Regions from separate parts of the Vagococcus luciliae genome, predicted to be linked through region 2. Evidence: a T-box and tRNA genes for the amino acid it is inferred to sense, from the RefSeq annotation. Region 2 holds a T-box; the other holds one or more tRNA genes.
The links. A T-box is a leader RNA that pairs with one kind of tRNA and senses whether it is charged. The one in region 2 lies ahead of leuS (leucine--tRNA ligase), so its partner is inferred to be a tRNA-Leu.

Region 1 (7,774 bases), 420 kb from region 2:
AAGCTTTATCTGGGGCACACGAAATTATTGCTGAAGTGATTAGTGATGAGCCATCTTACCGTGAATGGTTACGTAATATGACGAAACAAACAGGTCTTTATACCACAAAAGTAAAAGATAAATCATTGGACGAGAAAAGTGTGTATGAAATGTATTATGACTTTTCAGAACCTATGAAAAAAATGGTGTCACATAGAGTGCTTGCGACAAACCGTGGCGAAAAAGAGGGCGTATTGAAAGTTGCGATTGAAATAGATAGCAACCGCGTGTATCAGTATTTTGAACGTCATTTAATTAAGAGTGACACAAGTATTGCGACACCTTATATTCGTGCGGCTTATGAAGATAGCTATAAACGATTTATAGGACCAGCAATTGAGCGAGAAATTCGAAATGAATTGACTGAAAAAGCAGATGAACAAGCCATTACTATTTTTGGCGAAAATTTAAAAAATTTATTATTACAACCTCCTTTAAAAGGAAAAGTTGTATTAGGGTTTGATCCAGCTTATCGAACAGGATGTAAATTAGCGATTGTTGATCAAACAGGTAAATTATTAGCTGTGCATGTCATTTATCCACATAAACCAGCAAATGCAAAAAAACGCGAAGAAGCTAAACCAGAGTTTATTAAATTATTAGAGGAATACAAAGTTGAAATGGTGGCAATCGGTAATGGGACGGCTAGCCGTGAATCAGAAGCATTTGTATCAGATTGCCTAAAAGAAATGAAACGTCCAGTTTTTTATGTGATCGTCAATGAAGCAGGTGCGTCAGTTTATTCAGCCAGTGATACGGCACGAGAAGAGTTTCCTGACTTACAAGTTGAAGAACGAAGTGCTGTTAGTATTGGTCGCCGTTTGCAAGATCCGTTAGCAGAATTAGTGAAAATTGATCCAAAAGCAGTTGGAGTGGGGCAATACCAACATGATGTGTCACAAAAACGCTTAGGAGAAAAACTTGATTTCGTCATTGAAATGGTCGTTAACCAAGTCGGAGTAAATGTTAACACAGCAAGTGCTCAACTACTACAACACGTGGCTGGATTAAATAAAACAACGGCAAAAAACATTGTGATTTATCGCGAAGAAAACGGTGAATTTACTAGCCGTACTAACTTGAAAAAAGTACCACGCTTAGGACCAAAAGCCTACGAGCAATCAATCGGATTTTTACGTATTCCAAATGCTAAAAATATTTTAGATACAACGGGAATTCATCCGGAAAGTTATGGATTAGTAAAACAGTTGCTAGAAGAATTAGCGATTGATATATCTGAAATTGGCACAGATGAAACAAATACGAAATTAGAAAAAGTATCTGTTGAACAAATAAGTGAGACATTATCAGTTGGTAAAGAAACCCTAGAAGATGTAATCAGTGCGCTAAGACAGCCGGGACGAGATATGCGTGATGATTTAGCTGCGCCAATTTTAAGAAAAGATATTCTTAAAATGGAAGATTTAAAACCTGGGATGCAATTAGAAGGAACAGTCCGAAATGTGGTCGATTTTGGTGCGTTTGTAGATATTGGGGTGAAACAAGATGGATTGGTTCATATCTCAAAATTAAGTCAATCTTATATTAAACACCCAACAGATGCTGTTGCAGTCGGGGACGTGGTAACGGTTTGGATTGTTGACGTAGATGTCCAAAAACAACGCATCACACTGACAATGATTGATCCAACTCGAAAATAAGGAGTGACTTTAGGTGAATGATGATGAATTACAGTCTTTAGTGGAAAAAACGTCTCTAATGTATTTTGGTAAACCATTTCTTCATCAAGCTTCCTTCAATAAGCGATTGAAAACAACTGGTGGAAGGTATCATTTAGCCTCCCATCAGTTAGATTTTAATCCTAAAATATTAGTGGTTTATGATGAACGAGTACTGATAGGAATTATTAAGCACGAACTCTGTCATTATCATCTTCATTTAGAAAATAAGGGTTATCAACATAAAGATAAAGAGTTTAAAGAGCTACTCAAACAAGTTGATGGATTAAGATTTACACCTCCACTTTGTGAAAAGAAACAATCAAAGCTTTACATGATTGAATGTTGTCAGTGTCATAAACAGTTTCAACGAAAGAAGCATTTAAATTTAGCAAAGTATCGTTGCCAGTGTGGTGGGAAATTAATTTATTTAACAAAATAATGAAAATATAGTGGCAACGACTAAGTATTATATGGTAAAATAACACTACGATTAGCGAGAATGTCGGAATTGGCAGACGAGCAAGACTAAGGATCTTGTGAAGAGTATTCTTCGTGAGGGTTCAAGTCCCTTTTCTCGCATATTGATTGGGTATCAGGTCTATTGATCTGGTACTTTTTTTATAGACGAAAAGGAATGAGAAAAGTTGATAGAAATAGGTCTAACAACATTTAAAGAGCATGGAAAATTATTGAACAAATCATTTTTAACGTTAGCTGACTATGCCTCTTTATTTCCAGTGGTAGAAATGAACACTTCTTTTTATGGGATTAAACAACCAACTGTTAGCCAAAAATGGGTAGATGAAACACCTGAAAGTTTTTCATTTAGTGTTAAAGCGTTCAAAGTCATGACGAAACACGCCAAGCTAGAGGAATTTTATCAAAGTGAAGAAGAGATGGATGATGCATTTAAATTGTTTTTAATGCCTTTGATTCAACAAAATCGCTTATCAACGATATTGTGTCAATTTCCAAGTTTTTTTATTTGTAATAAACACAACGTGGAATATCTTCGCAAGTTAAGGTTACGTTTCAAAGAATTTCCTATGGCAATTGAATTTCGAAGTGGAACATGGTACAAAGAATCTGTCAAACAAGATATGATTGAGTTTATGAAACAATATCACTATACATTAGTGACAGTAGATGAACCACAAGTAGCTCATCATTCGGTGCCGTTTTTACCCGAAGTAACCACGGAAGATTATGCTTATTTGAGATTACATGGAAGAAATAAACGCTACTGGACAGAAAAATCAGGAGATTGGCGAAAAAAACGAACACTCTATCGTTATTCAGATTTGGAGTTAAATGAATTGACAAAGGACATCAAACAAATAGAAGCTGAAAAAATAGTGGTTGTGTTTAATAATAATTCAGGTGGCGATGCAGGTGAAAATGCTTTAACTTTAAAAAATATGTTAGCAATTGATTATAAAGGGTTGAATCCGACTCAATTAAATTTATTTTAAAAAAAATCACAAAAAGACAAAATTGTTTCTAAAATAAATTGTTATATTAAATGAATATGCGGTGATATCAATGTTTTTTATTGATATGAGAGGGTGACTAAAAAGTTGCTCTCTTATTTTTTTTGTGATAATTTTGCATTTTTTCGTGAGAGCCCTTACTATGTGTGATGTCGATAGGTAGTACCGTATACGTAAAGGAGTCGAAAAAGTGATTCAATTAAAAAAAGTGAGGAAATCTTATGGTGACTTTCATTTAAGAGATATCACTTTAACAATAAATGAAGGCGTTATTTATGGAATAGTAGGAGAAAGTGGTTCGGGAAAGTCCACGCTATTGAGTATCTTAAATTTAACTACACCAATTGATGAGGGAGAATTAGTTATTGATGGGGTACACTGTGAAACATTGACTAACAGTCAGCAGCGTGCGTTAAAACAAGAAATGGGTATGATTTTTCAGGAGTATCACTTATTAAATAATTTGACTGTACTTGAAAATGTTCGTCTGCCATTAAAATTAAAAGGGATAAAAGATGTTACGAAGGCTATCTATTGGTTAGAAAAAGTAGGTCTTTCAGGGTATGACACAACCTATCCTTCTCAATTAAGTGGTGGACAAAAACAGCGAGTAGCATTAGCAAGAGCATTAGTGACAAAACCTAAATATATTTTACTAGATGAAGCAACCAGTGCATTAGATGAGTATAATGCACAGTTGATTTTACAAGTATTGTCAGAAGTTCACGCGGAGTATCAACCTACCATTATGTTTGTTAGTCACGATTTGGATAAAATTAAAATATTTTGCCAGGAGTGTTTGATTTTAGATAAAGGAAGTATTAGTCATATTGTAACCGTGACTCATAATAGAAAAGATGAATTGTTGGCATCTTATCCTGAAAAAGCATTCAGGAGGTTAACAACATGACATCTATAACGCATGCGATGATTTATTTGCCAGAACTGATGTTAGCTCTCAAACAGACAATGTATATGATTGGTGTGAGTATGGTATTTGGTATGGTGTTTGGTTTGGTAATAGGGACTGTGTTATTTTTATGTCGAAAAAAAGAAACATGGCAACAAACATGTCTCTATAATATTTCGTCAAGTTATGTCAACATTATTCGCTCATTTCCGTTTTTACTACTAGTTGTCACACTGATTCCTTTGACGCGAGTGATCGTTGGGACAGGATTTGGACCGAAATCAGCATCGGTCTCACTTAGTCTAGTTGCGATTGCCATCTTTGCTAGACTTTGCGAACAAGTGTTACTAGATATTCCAAATAGTGTGTTGGTTTTATCTGATTCACTAGGCGTGAGTTTATGGCAAAAAGTGATTCATTTTTTATGGTTAGAAGCAAGAAGTGGTTTGGTATTAAGTGCGACATCGATGTTAATTAGTTTGGTATCTTATTCGACTGTAATGGGAGTAGTCGGTGGTGGAGGAATTGGAGACTTCGCCATTCGATATGGCTATCAGCGTTATGAATACACTGTGATGATGTTTGCTATTGTCATCATGATTGTGTTAGTTGGATTGATTCAATTAGTAGGGTATAAAATAGCAAAAAAATTAGATAAAAGGATGTTGTCATAATGAAAAAAAGTTTAAAGTATTCAATATTATTAGGTTTAACATTAGGGTTAGTGGCGTGTGGAAAAGCTAAAGAAAGTAAAAAAGAAGACACACCAAAAGAAGATAAAATCATTAAAGTGGCTTCTCAGGCACCACCAATGACTGACATTGTAATTGTTGCAAAAGAAGAAGCAAAAAAAGATGGTTGGGATATTGAATTGGTTCAAGTAACAGACAACATACAATACAATGAAATGTTAAAAAGTAAAGAAGTTGATGCGAACTTTGCTCAGCATAAACCATATATGATGAAATTTAATCAAGAAAAAGATGCAAACTTAGTCGTAATCCAACCAATCTACAATGCAAAAGTTGGTTATTATTCAAAAGATTATAAATCAGTTGACGAGATTCCTGAAAAAGCCAAAATTGCTATTCCAAGTGATGTATCAAATGAAGGACGTGCCCTTGCTATTTTAAACGAACAAGGATTGATTACATTAAAAGAAGGTGTTGGTTTTAATGGGACACTGAAAGATATCGAAAAAAATCCAAAAGAATTAGAATTTTTATCAGTTGATTTGTTAAACTTAGCGGAAGCATACAATGAAAAAGATGTAGCGATGGTTTACAACTACCCAGCATACATTTCAAAAGTTGGATTAACACCAGATGATGCCATCTTATTAGAAAATACAGTTGACGAGAGATTTGCGATTTCTTTAGTTGCCAGAGAAGACAATGAAAAATCTGAGAAAATTCAAGCACTGAAAAAAGCTATGACAAGTAAAGCAGTTAAAGATTATATCGAGAAAGAACATAGTAAAACAGCCATTCCAGCATTTTAATATGCCCCCACCTTTTATGTGATAAGAGGTGGGGTATTTTCTAGTTAAAAACGTGATAAAGGAGAGAAAAGCTATGAAAAGTGAAACCATCGAATTAATCCAAGGAAAAAAGGGAATAGAACTACCAGTTGAAACAGGGAACTGGACATTACTAAAAGAAGAAGGGTATTCACCTATTCAGACATTGGTAGCATCTGTGGGTAGCTGTGGTGCTTATGTGTACCAATCTATTTTAAATAAATCACATATTCCTTATACATTTGAAAAGACAATTATTACATATAAAAGAGATAGTGAACGACAAAGCCATCCAGTTAATTCGATTGCTATTCATTTTGAATTAAGTGTTCCTCTTGAGTTTCAAGAACGTGCCAATCGAAGTTTAAAACTAATTAAAAAGAACTGTCCTGTCATTCAGTCAATTGATACGAAAATAGAAGTTATCGAGACAGCAATATTTAAATAAAGAGACAGTTACAACTGGCAAATTTGTCCAAGTTGTAACTTTTTTTATACTACTGGATAAAAAACATCTTTTTAATTGCTAAAGTTGAAATAGATAAGTTATACTTAAACAGGAACATGAATCATTAGTAGGCACTTTAAAGGTCAAAGAATGAAAAAATGACTTTTTTGGAATTAACTAGTGATAGAAAGTAGTGAATGTGCTATAATCTTTCTTAGATGTAAATTTTCTAATATATTGATCAATTGTATGAAAAAGAGGTTTTAAGTGTGTTTAATATAGACATTTAGTCCTCGTATTTCTGGTGAGTCGAAAGGGTAGTGGTCACAAACATATATGGAGGAAATTTCATGAATACTAAAACCTGGTTATGGGTATTACTTTTTGTAATTATCCTAGCAGTAGCTGCCTACCTAGTTGCGTTCTTTATGAAGCGCAGAAATCAAGATAAACTGGAGGAGTTAGAAAAACGTAAAATTGCGTTATTCGACCTGCCAGTGATTGAAGAAGTGGACGAAGTAAAGAAAATGCACTTAGTAGGACAAAGCCAAAACACATTTAGGGAATGGAACCAAAAATGGATTGATATATCTACCATATCTTTTGCTGAACTAGAAAGCCTAATTTTTGAAATTGAAAACTTAAATGAGACTTATCGATTAATGAAGGTTAAAGAAGCCATTGTAGAAGCTAATGACACGTTAACTGGGATGGAAAAAGAAGTCGAAGAAATCCGTCAGGGCTTGAAAGAATTACGTGGAAGTGAAGAACGTAACTCCGAAGCTGTTCAAAAAGCTTTAGATGCATATGAGTCAATTAGTAATACAGTGTCTGAAAATCCTGAAAAATATGGTGTCTCTTATAGTGAACTTGAAAAACAAATTCAAAATGTTGAACGCGATTTTACTCAATTTGTTGCATTGAATACAGCTGGTGATCCGATGGAAGCACGTACTGTATTAGAAAACGCTGAAAAGAGAACATACGAAATCCAAAAAATTGTAGAGCAAATTCCACCTTTAGTCGAAACACTAACAAATGTGTTTCCAAAGCAACTAAAGGAAATAAAAGAAGGCTACGAAACATTGAAGAAAGATCACTATGTATTTGAAAATGACGTAGTGGCTGTTAATGTTGAAAAACTAGAAACAAAAGTTGACTCAACATTATCTAATTTAGAAAAATTAGAAATTGAAAATGTTTCAAAATTAAATACTGAAATTGCTAAAGAAATTGATCATTTGTATGACATCATGGAAAAAGAAATTTCTTCAAGAGTTTATGTTAATGACAATAAAGCAAAATTAACAAGCCTATTGGAACATGCCGATAAAAACAATCATTTATTAATGATTGAATTGGATCATGTCTCTCAAAGTTATATTTTAAATAACAATGAATTGGGAAGCGTCAGAGGTTTCCAAGCTCAGATGGAAGAAATACAAAAAGAATTTGACGAAACTGAAGAACAAATGAAAAATAAAGAAGCGATTTTCTCACAAGTTGCTTCTTTTTACCGCGAGAGTCTAGCCCAATTGAAAGACATTGAAAACGGGCAAGTTGAGATAAGTCGTTCTATTAAGGATTTTGCTCCTAGAGAACGTGAAACTATCCAAAAAATTGATGACTATGAATTAGAATTGCGTATGTTAAAACGTTATGTTGAAAAACAACGCTTACCTGGAA
Region 2 (7,774 bases):
TCAAAAGAAGCTTTTCTATTTGGCATGATTCTAACCAACTTTCTTCAATATACTGCCTTAATTGTATCGATTATTGTAGGTTTATGCAAACACTTTTGATGGATTTAAATGTATTCTTAACTTTAATTAGCTACAATGTTAACCAATTTATTTGGCACAACAATCACCTTACGAATCGTTTTTCCTTCAAGTTGATTTTTCACTGCGTCATTTTCCATAGCTAGAGTTTCCAATGCCTCTTTGGATAAATCACGTGCCACTACTTCTTTTCCACGAACTTTTCCATTCACTTGAAAAATCACTTCAATTGTGTCTTCAACTAATGCAGATTCATCATATGTTGGCCATGCAACATAACTAATTGATCCTTTATTTCTCATTCTCTCCCATAACTCTTCTGAAATAAATGGCGCAACAGGAGCCAATAATTGTAGGAATCCATTCATATATTCTACGGGCAAAGCATCTGCTTTATAAGCTTCATTAACAAACGTCATCAGTTGAGAGATGGCTGTATTAAAGTGTAAGTTAGCATAATCTTCTGTCACTTTCTTCACTGTTTGATGATACACTTTTGTCAAGGCACCATCATTGTGTTTTGTAATACGATCGCGTAAGACAAAGTTTTCATCGATAAACAAACGCCATACACGGTCTAAGAATTTACGACTTCCTTCTAATCCTTTTTCACTCCAAGCAATCGAGCCATCAAGTGGTCCCATAAACATTTCGTATAGACGTAATGTATCTGCTCCGTATTGCTCTACGATATCATCCGGGTTAACCACATTTCCTTTTGATTTCGACATTTTTTCATTGTTTTCACCTAAAATCATCCCTTGATTATATAACTTTTGGAATGGCTCTTTGGTTTCCACTACTCCAATGTCGTATAAGAATTTATGCCAGAAACGAGCATATAATAAATGAAGTACTGCGTGTTCTGCTCCACCTAAATAAACATCAACAGGCATCCATTCTTTTAGTTTTTCAGGATCTGCTAATTGTTCGTCATTATGTGGGTCAATAAAACGTAAATAATACCATGAGCTACCTGCCCATTGTGGCATAGTGTTTGTTTCACGACGACCTTTCATGCCGGTTTTTTCATCCACAACATTAATCCAATCCGTCATATTAGCTAATGGAGATTCACCTGTTCCACTAGGTTTAATGTCATTTGATTTTGGTAATACTAATGGCAATTCCTCTTCAGGAACAGGTGTCATCGTACCATCTTCCCAATGAATAATTGGAATAGGTTCACCCCAATAACGTTGACGAGAGAACAACCAGTCACGTAAACGATAACTTGTTTTTTGTTCACCTATACCTTCTTTTTCCAACCACTTAATCATCGTTGCAATACCATCTTCTTTATTCATACCATCTAAGAAGTCTGAATTAATATGATCCCCATCTCCTATGTATGCTTCAGTTGAAACATCTCCACCAGCAACAACGGGAACAATATCTAAACCAAATGTTTTCGCAAATTCATAGTCACGTTCGTCATGAGCAGGAACAGCCATAATCGCCCCTGTTCCATAAGTTGATAGCACGTAATCCGCAATCCAAATTGGTATCTCTTTACCATTCACTGGGTTCACTGCATAAGCGCCAGTAAAGACACCTGTTTTTTCTTTTGATAATTCTGTACGATCTAAATCTGTTTTCTTTTCAGCTTCTTTGATATAAGCATCAACTGCTTCTTTTTGTTCTGGTGTCACAATTTCTTGTACTAATGCAAGTTCTGGTGCCATCACAGCATAAGTTGCACCAAATAAAGTATCAGGACGCGTTGTAAATACTGTGAATTGTTTGTCTGTTCCTTTAATATCAAAATTAACATTCGCTCCTTCAGAACGACCAATCCAATTACGTTGCATCTCTTTAATACTCTCTGGCCAATCAATTAACTCTAAATCATCAATTAAACGATCCGCATAAGCAGTAATACGTAACATCCATTGTTTCATTGGAACTCGGTATACTGGATGATCCCCACGTTCTGATTTTCCATCAATGACTTCTTCGTTAGCTAATACGGTTCCTAAAGCTGGACACCAGTTAACCGGTACTTCGGCTTCATAGGCTAGTCCTTTTTCAAACATTTTAGTAAAAATCCATTGCGTCCATTTGTAGTATGAAGGGTCCGTGGTATTGATTTCACGGTCCCAATCAAAACTAAAGCCTAATGCATCAAACTGGCGTTTAAAGGTTTGAATATTTTTTTCAGTAAATTCAGCTGGGTCATTTCCTGTGTCTAGTGCATATTGTTCAGCAGGTAAACCAAACGCATCCCACCCCATTGGATGTAGCACGTTAAATCCTTGAGCTCGTTTCATGCGAGATAATACATCTGTTGAGGTATACCCTTTTGGATGCCCTACATGTAACCCCTGTCCTGAAGGGTAAGGAAACATATCTAGTGCATAAAAATTTGGTTTATCTGTTTCTTCACCTGTTTTAAACGTGTGATCTTTTTTCCAATAGTCGCGCCATTTTTTTTCAATTTGTAAATGATTGTAAGCCATGAATTTTCCTCCTAAAATTTTATGTAAAAAAACGCCCTACAAAAACACTCTTGTGTCTTCATAGGACGTTGACTGACGTGGTACCACCTAAATTTGTGCCTAGATATACTAGTGCACCTCTAATCCATGTTAACGAAAATAGATTTTCCGACAAGCAAATTTCTCATAAGACAAGTTCAAATAGTCCATTTGCATGTTTACACCAACCACATACTCTCTTAAAAACTTTCTATTTTACTACTTCTTAATTACTTGTTTTTATATTAGTTGGTTTCATCATATCAAATGAATACAAATTTGACAACTAGCTTACTCGTAAGACTTGATTCGCATAAATAATATTACCGGATAAGTTATTCCAATCTTTAATTTGAGACACGCTCACGTTATATTTTTGTGATAACAGCCATAGTGATTCACCTGGCACCACAGTATGTCGTATGTTTTTTGATGTTACAACACGTGTTATTCCCGGTAACGTTAAAACTTGACCAACATAAATGAAATCACTCGTTAAATTATTTGCCTGCTTCAACGCTTGAACAGTTGTTTTATTGTTTAAAGCTATTCGGTAAAGTGTGTCACCACTTTTGACTTGATAACTTGATACATTATTATTTGTTGATGTTGTTATAGATGTTGATGCATTTTTTTTAGTCCCTTGACCAATTTTTAAAGTTTGACCAATGTAGATTAAATCACTCGTCAAATTATTCCATTTTTTAATATCATTGATTGATACATTGTATCTCAAACCAATCCCATACAATGTATCTCCACTTTTAACTGTGTGGGTTGCTTGAGTAACAGATTGCTGTGTAGTATTTGTTGACGAATTTGACGACGTCACAGTCTGAGTCTGTTTCGTTATTTTTAAAGATTGACCAACATAAATTGTATCACTTGTTAAATTATTTAGTGATTTAATTTCTTGTACACTTAGTCCATATTTTAATCCAAGACCATACAATGTATCCCCGCTTTTAACCGTATACTTAGATGATGAATTGCTACTGCCACCGTTAGAAGTATTTGGTTTAGATTGATTATTAGAACCTGTACTTGGTTTATTAGAAATACTTGAAGTGTTTGATTGACTTCCACTAACTGTCAATTGTTGACCAACATGAATCATATCACTTGTTAAACCATTTAATCTTTTAAGCTCTTGAACTGTCATACCATGATTTAACGCGATTCTATAAAGTGTATCCCCGCTTTTAACTATATACTTAGATGATGAATTGCTACTGCCACCGTTAGAAGTATTTGGTTTAGATTGACTATTAGAACCCATATTTGGTTTATTGGAACTATTTGAGATGTTTGATTGACTTCCACTAACTGTCAATTGTTGACCAACACGAATCATATCACTTGTTAAACCATTTAATCTTTTAAGCTCTTGAACTGTCATACCATGATTTAACGCGATTCTATAAAGTGTATCCCCGCTTTTGACCGTATAGGTTCCTGAATTACTCGTTGAAGAACCTGATCCATTATTTCCAGCTGATGAACCAGGTGTTGTCACAGTTGGCGTTGTCACGGGACCACTATAATTTGCGTCATCGTACTGCGTTAAATTATATGTCACAATTAAATTATTTAATTTAGTATTATACGTAGGATCAGTTGCATATTTACCGGTCAACCATTTTGTCGCGTCTACATAAGAACGCGTATTCGATTTCCAAGCTCCAGCGTAAAAATATATTCCCGGAGAGAACGATGTTGTTTTTAATACTCTTGCATTATCTTCTAGAGATTCGCGATAAGAGGGATATTTTCTAAACGCATCATTAATAGTGACATACTGTCCACCATAAAATTCTTGAGTTGCCATTGTAACAGATTGACCATTGTAAGTGCCTTTAATTCCGAATAAGTTATGATTTGGTGGCGATGATAGTGTACTTGATCCATAACCACTTTCTAAAATAGCCTGAGCAATCATTACAGAAGCATATAGATCGTTTGCTGCTGCAACGCTTTGCGCGTGAGATGCGATACTATCAATAAAGGCTGCTTGCGGTGTTGCTGCCCTTAAAGTCGCTACTTTTGGAGTTGGCATAACAAAGTTTGCAGCTTTCACTGCTTCTTTTGGCTCGTCTTTAGATTCTTCTTTTACTTCTTCTTTTGATTCTTCTTTTACTTCTTCTTTTACTTCTTCTTTTGATTCTTCTTTTACTTCTTCTTTAGATTCTTCTTTAGATTCTTCTTTTGATTCTTCTTTAGATTCTTCTTTTGATTCTTCTTTTGATTCTTCTTTAGATTCTTCTTTTGATTCTTCTTTAGATTCTTCTTTAGATTCTTCTTTTGATTCTTCTTTTGATTCTTCTTTTACCTCGTCTTTTACTTCGACTTTTTTAATGACTTGAGTTGATTCTTTTGTATCGGACGAATCTGTTTGAGCATAATCAGTACCCTCTTCATGTTCAATTGACTGATTAGTCTCAAGCTGAGTTTGTGAGTCTTTGCTTAAAGAGCTATCTTCCAATTTATCTGATAAATTATCACTTACATCAGTCACACTTTCGACTGGTACTTCCTCTTTTTTTGGATTAGCGATGACTTTAATAGATTTTGTCATCACGCTTTTCCCAATAGAAATAGCCACTGTCTGATCTGATAAATCAGCTTTTTTAAAATCTACTGAGATAGATATGATAGCTTTAGTAAACTGTTTTTCTGTAAAAATTAAACGTAATTGATTCATATCATGATTTACTTCATAATGACCAATGGTTCTTCCTGTTTCATCTTTAATAGATACATCAGCGTTCTTCATGTTTATAATGGTATTAGCCGATACTTGAACAAGAGTATCCAGTTGTTCTGGCTGATGAGCTTCTAAAGTGAGTGTTAAATCAAGTGGCGAAGTATTTTCTGTCCACTCATTGTTTCCATTTAAAGATGACACTGTCCATGACGATGCCTCATCTAGTTCATTCTTACTAGACAACTCATCTTGCGTAGTGGAGGTATCATGATTTACATTTTCTGAAGCAAGAGCCGTGATACCTGGCAAAATAGTTGTAGAGGTTAACAAGACTGTTCCAAATAGCGATGCGTGACGAATCATTGGCTGATTTACAAGTAATTTATTTTTTTTCATTCTAGACTTTTTCTCCTATATTTTTTATTTAATTGTTCTAAAATCACTAATTTATTATTTGTACAGACAAAACACATTAAACGTATATTTATTATTTTTTTTAAAGCTCTTTTTTAATAACATTTATCCTATCAATACTATTAAATCATCAAAAAAAATTATTAGCAAGAAAAGTTACTAATTTTTTTTAAATGTAATATTTTTAACATAGCTTACTATATTTTTCTAAATCCTTATAAAAGACACTCATACTTTAGGCCGATTTTTATCTCTCCATCTTGTTATAGATAGGGTTTGACGGTATATTGAATTTAGCTATTATTAAAGAAGGAGATACGTATGAATAAAGAGCATTTTTTTATAGAGCTAAAACTCTATTTAAATCAATTATCTAAAGAAGAACAACAAGCCATTATTGATACTTATGAACGCATATTTGATGCAAAAACTGCTCAAGGGTTATCCGAATATGAAATCACACAAATCCTTCCGTCACCAAAACATATTGCTCAGTCCGTCCTAGAAGAGTTAGGTTTATCCTTTAATACTCAGCCAACTTATCATGATGATTGGGTCGAAATCACACACGATGTACCTTATCCATTTCACACATCTAATCAATATACCCAATCTGATTCTAAAGCTACACGCCTTTTTCAATTACTTGGTTTAGGTATATTAAATTTATTTTTTATGTTTTGGATTATTCTACTTATTGCTATTTTACTGATAAGTGGTTGGATTGTTATTTTTAGTTTTATCGCAAGCCCTCTTGTTAGTCTTTACTTAATGGGAATGGCTGTATCAACGTATGCTTGGTTTCAATTTTTTGTTACATTGATTTTATTGGGTGTCGGGCTTTTAGGTTTCATCATTGTCAAACCCATTACAAAAGGAGCGGTTAAGCTGTTCTTGATTTACCATAAATGGTGTTGGAGCGTGTTAAAAGGAGGGCGAGCATCGTGAAAAAACGAACTCTTTTTATTATCATTCTCAGTTTTATGTTTATCGTAATAGGTGGTATTGGTACTGTTGTTACACAAGGTAGATTAAATACTGAACGCGAGAACAATGCTATTAATAAAAAAATACCGACAAAACAAAATAAAAAATTAAATATTAATTTTAGCTCATCTACAATGGTGACCATAACAAAATCAGATGACAACAACATCTATATGAATAAACAAGGTGTAGATTTTAAATTAGACAAAAATAAACAAGCTGATTGTACTTTCTCTGAACAAGAAAATACATCTATTTTAACAATCAATAACCCAACAACAAATAATAATAGTCTATATCCTTTTTCAATTATTAATTTTAATCATTATACAGATGATACAGTCTATTTACGCATACCCCAACATTATGACTCAGTCAATATAAACGGTGAAAATATCACCTTATCTATGTATGATTTTTCTGCCAATACAATTGATTTTGACATCTCTAATGGAAATATCTCTTTAAATGATATTCGAGCAAATTATGTCTCACAAACAAAAAAAGACACTGATTTTATAATCGAAGAATCTAAAGTTTTAGAGGAATTAAGCGTAGCATCCAAACAGTATAGTATTCATGTATTAAACACTACAGCTAAACTAATGAAATTATCTACAGATATGGGAGACATTTTTACTGGAAATACAAAAGGAGAATTAGATATTGCTTCTGAAAATGGTGATGTTTCGGTCAATCATACAAAAGGAAAATCTGTCATCACAACAAAACATGGGGATATTTTATTCCATGATGATAGTGTTGATTTTGATACAACTCTTACTTCTACTAATGGGGATATTAATATAGAGACAGACAAATCCTCTATTGAAGATAATCAAATAGATTTTGAAACAATCTTAGGTGACATTTCAATTTTTAATAAAAATTTATCTTCTGATAAAAAGTATAAAACAAATAAAGGAAAAATAAGTCTTAAAGCCTCTACTAAAAATGGAGAAATTGACGTAGATGAGCTAGATAGTGAAGATACACATTATGGTTACGACTAAACCATGGTATAATTAACAGGCTTTGTTATTTCATTAATAAAGTCTGTTTTTGATTTTAGGAGGTTATTGTATGAAAACATCGAAATTATATTGGTCCTACG

Region 1: it encodes a tRNA-Leu, which carries the amino acid that the T-box ahead of leuS (leucine--tRNA ligase) is inferred to sense. The anticodon was not compared.

What each region holds. Positions count from the first base shown of each region.
Region 1 is NZ_CP102451.1:8,414-16,187, reverse strand. It holds gene G314FT_RS00085 (Tex family protein) at 1-1,700, shown strand, start outside; gene G314FT_RS00080 (SprT family protein) at 1,714-2,160, shown strand; tRNA gene G314FT_RS00075 (tRNA-Leu) at 2,215-2,300, shown strand; gene G314FT_RS00070 (DUF72 domain-containing protein) at 2,366-3,193, shown strand; gene G314FT_RS00065 (ABC transporter ATP-binding protein) at 3,402-4,121, shown strand; gene G314FT_RS00060 (methionine ABC transporter permease) at 4,118-4,795, shown strand; gene G314FT_RS00055 (MetQ/NlpA family ABC transporter substrate-binding protein) at 4,795-5,622, shown strand; gene G314FT_RS00050 (OsmC family protein) at 5,696-6,088, shown strand; gene G314FT_RS00045 (septation ring formation regulator EzrA) at 6,439-7,774, shown strand, end outside.
Region 2 is NZ_CP102451.1:426,056-433,829, forward strand. It holds gene G314FT_RS02210 (putative polysaccharide biosynthesis protein) at 1-26, opposite strand, end outside; gene leuS (leucine--tRNA ligase) at 123-2,537, opposite strand; T-box leader at 2,596-2,798, opposite strand; gene G314FT_RS02220 (muramidase family protein) at 2,842-5,655, opposite strand; gene G314FT_RS02225 (DUF1700 domain-containing protein) at 5,995-6,621, shown strand; gene G314FT_RS02230 (DUF4097 domain-containing protein) at 6,618-7,673, shown strand; gene G314FT_RS02235 (phosphatase PAP2 family protein) at 7,744-7,774, shown strand, end outside.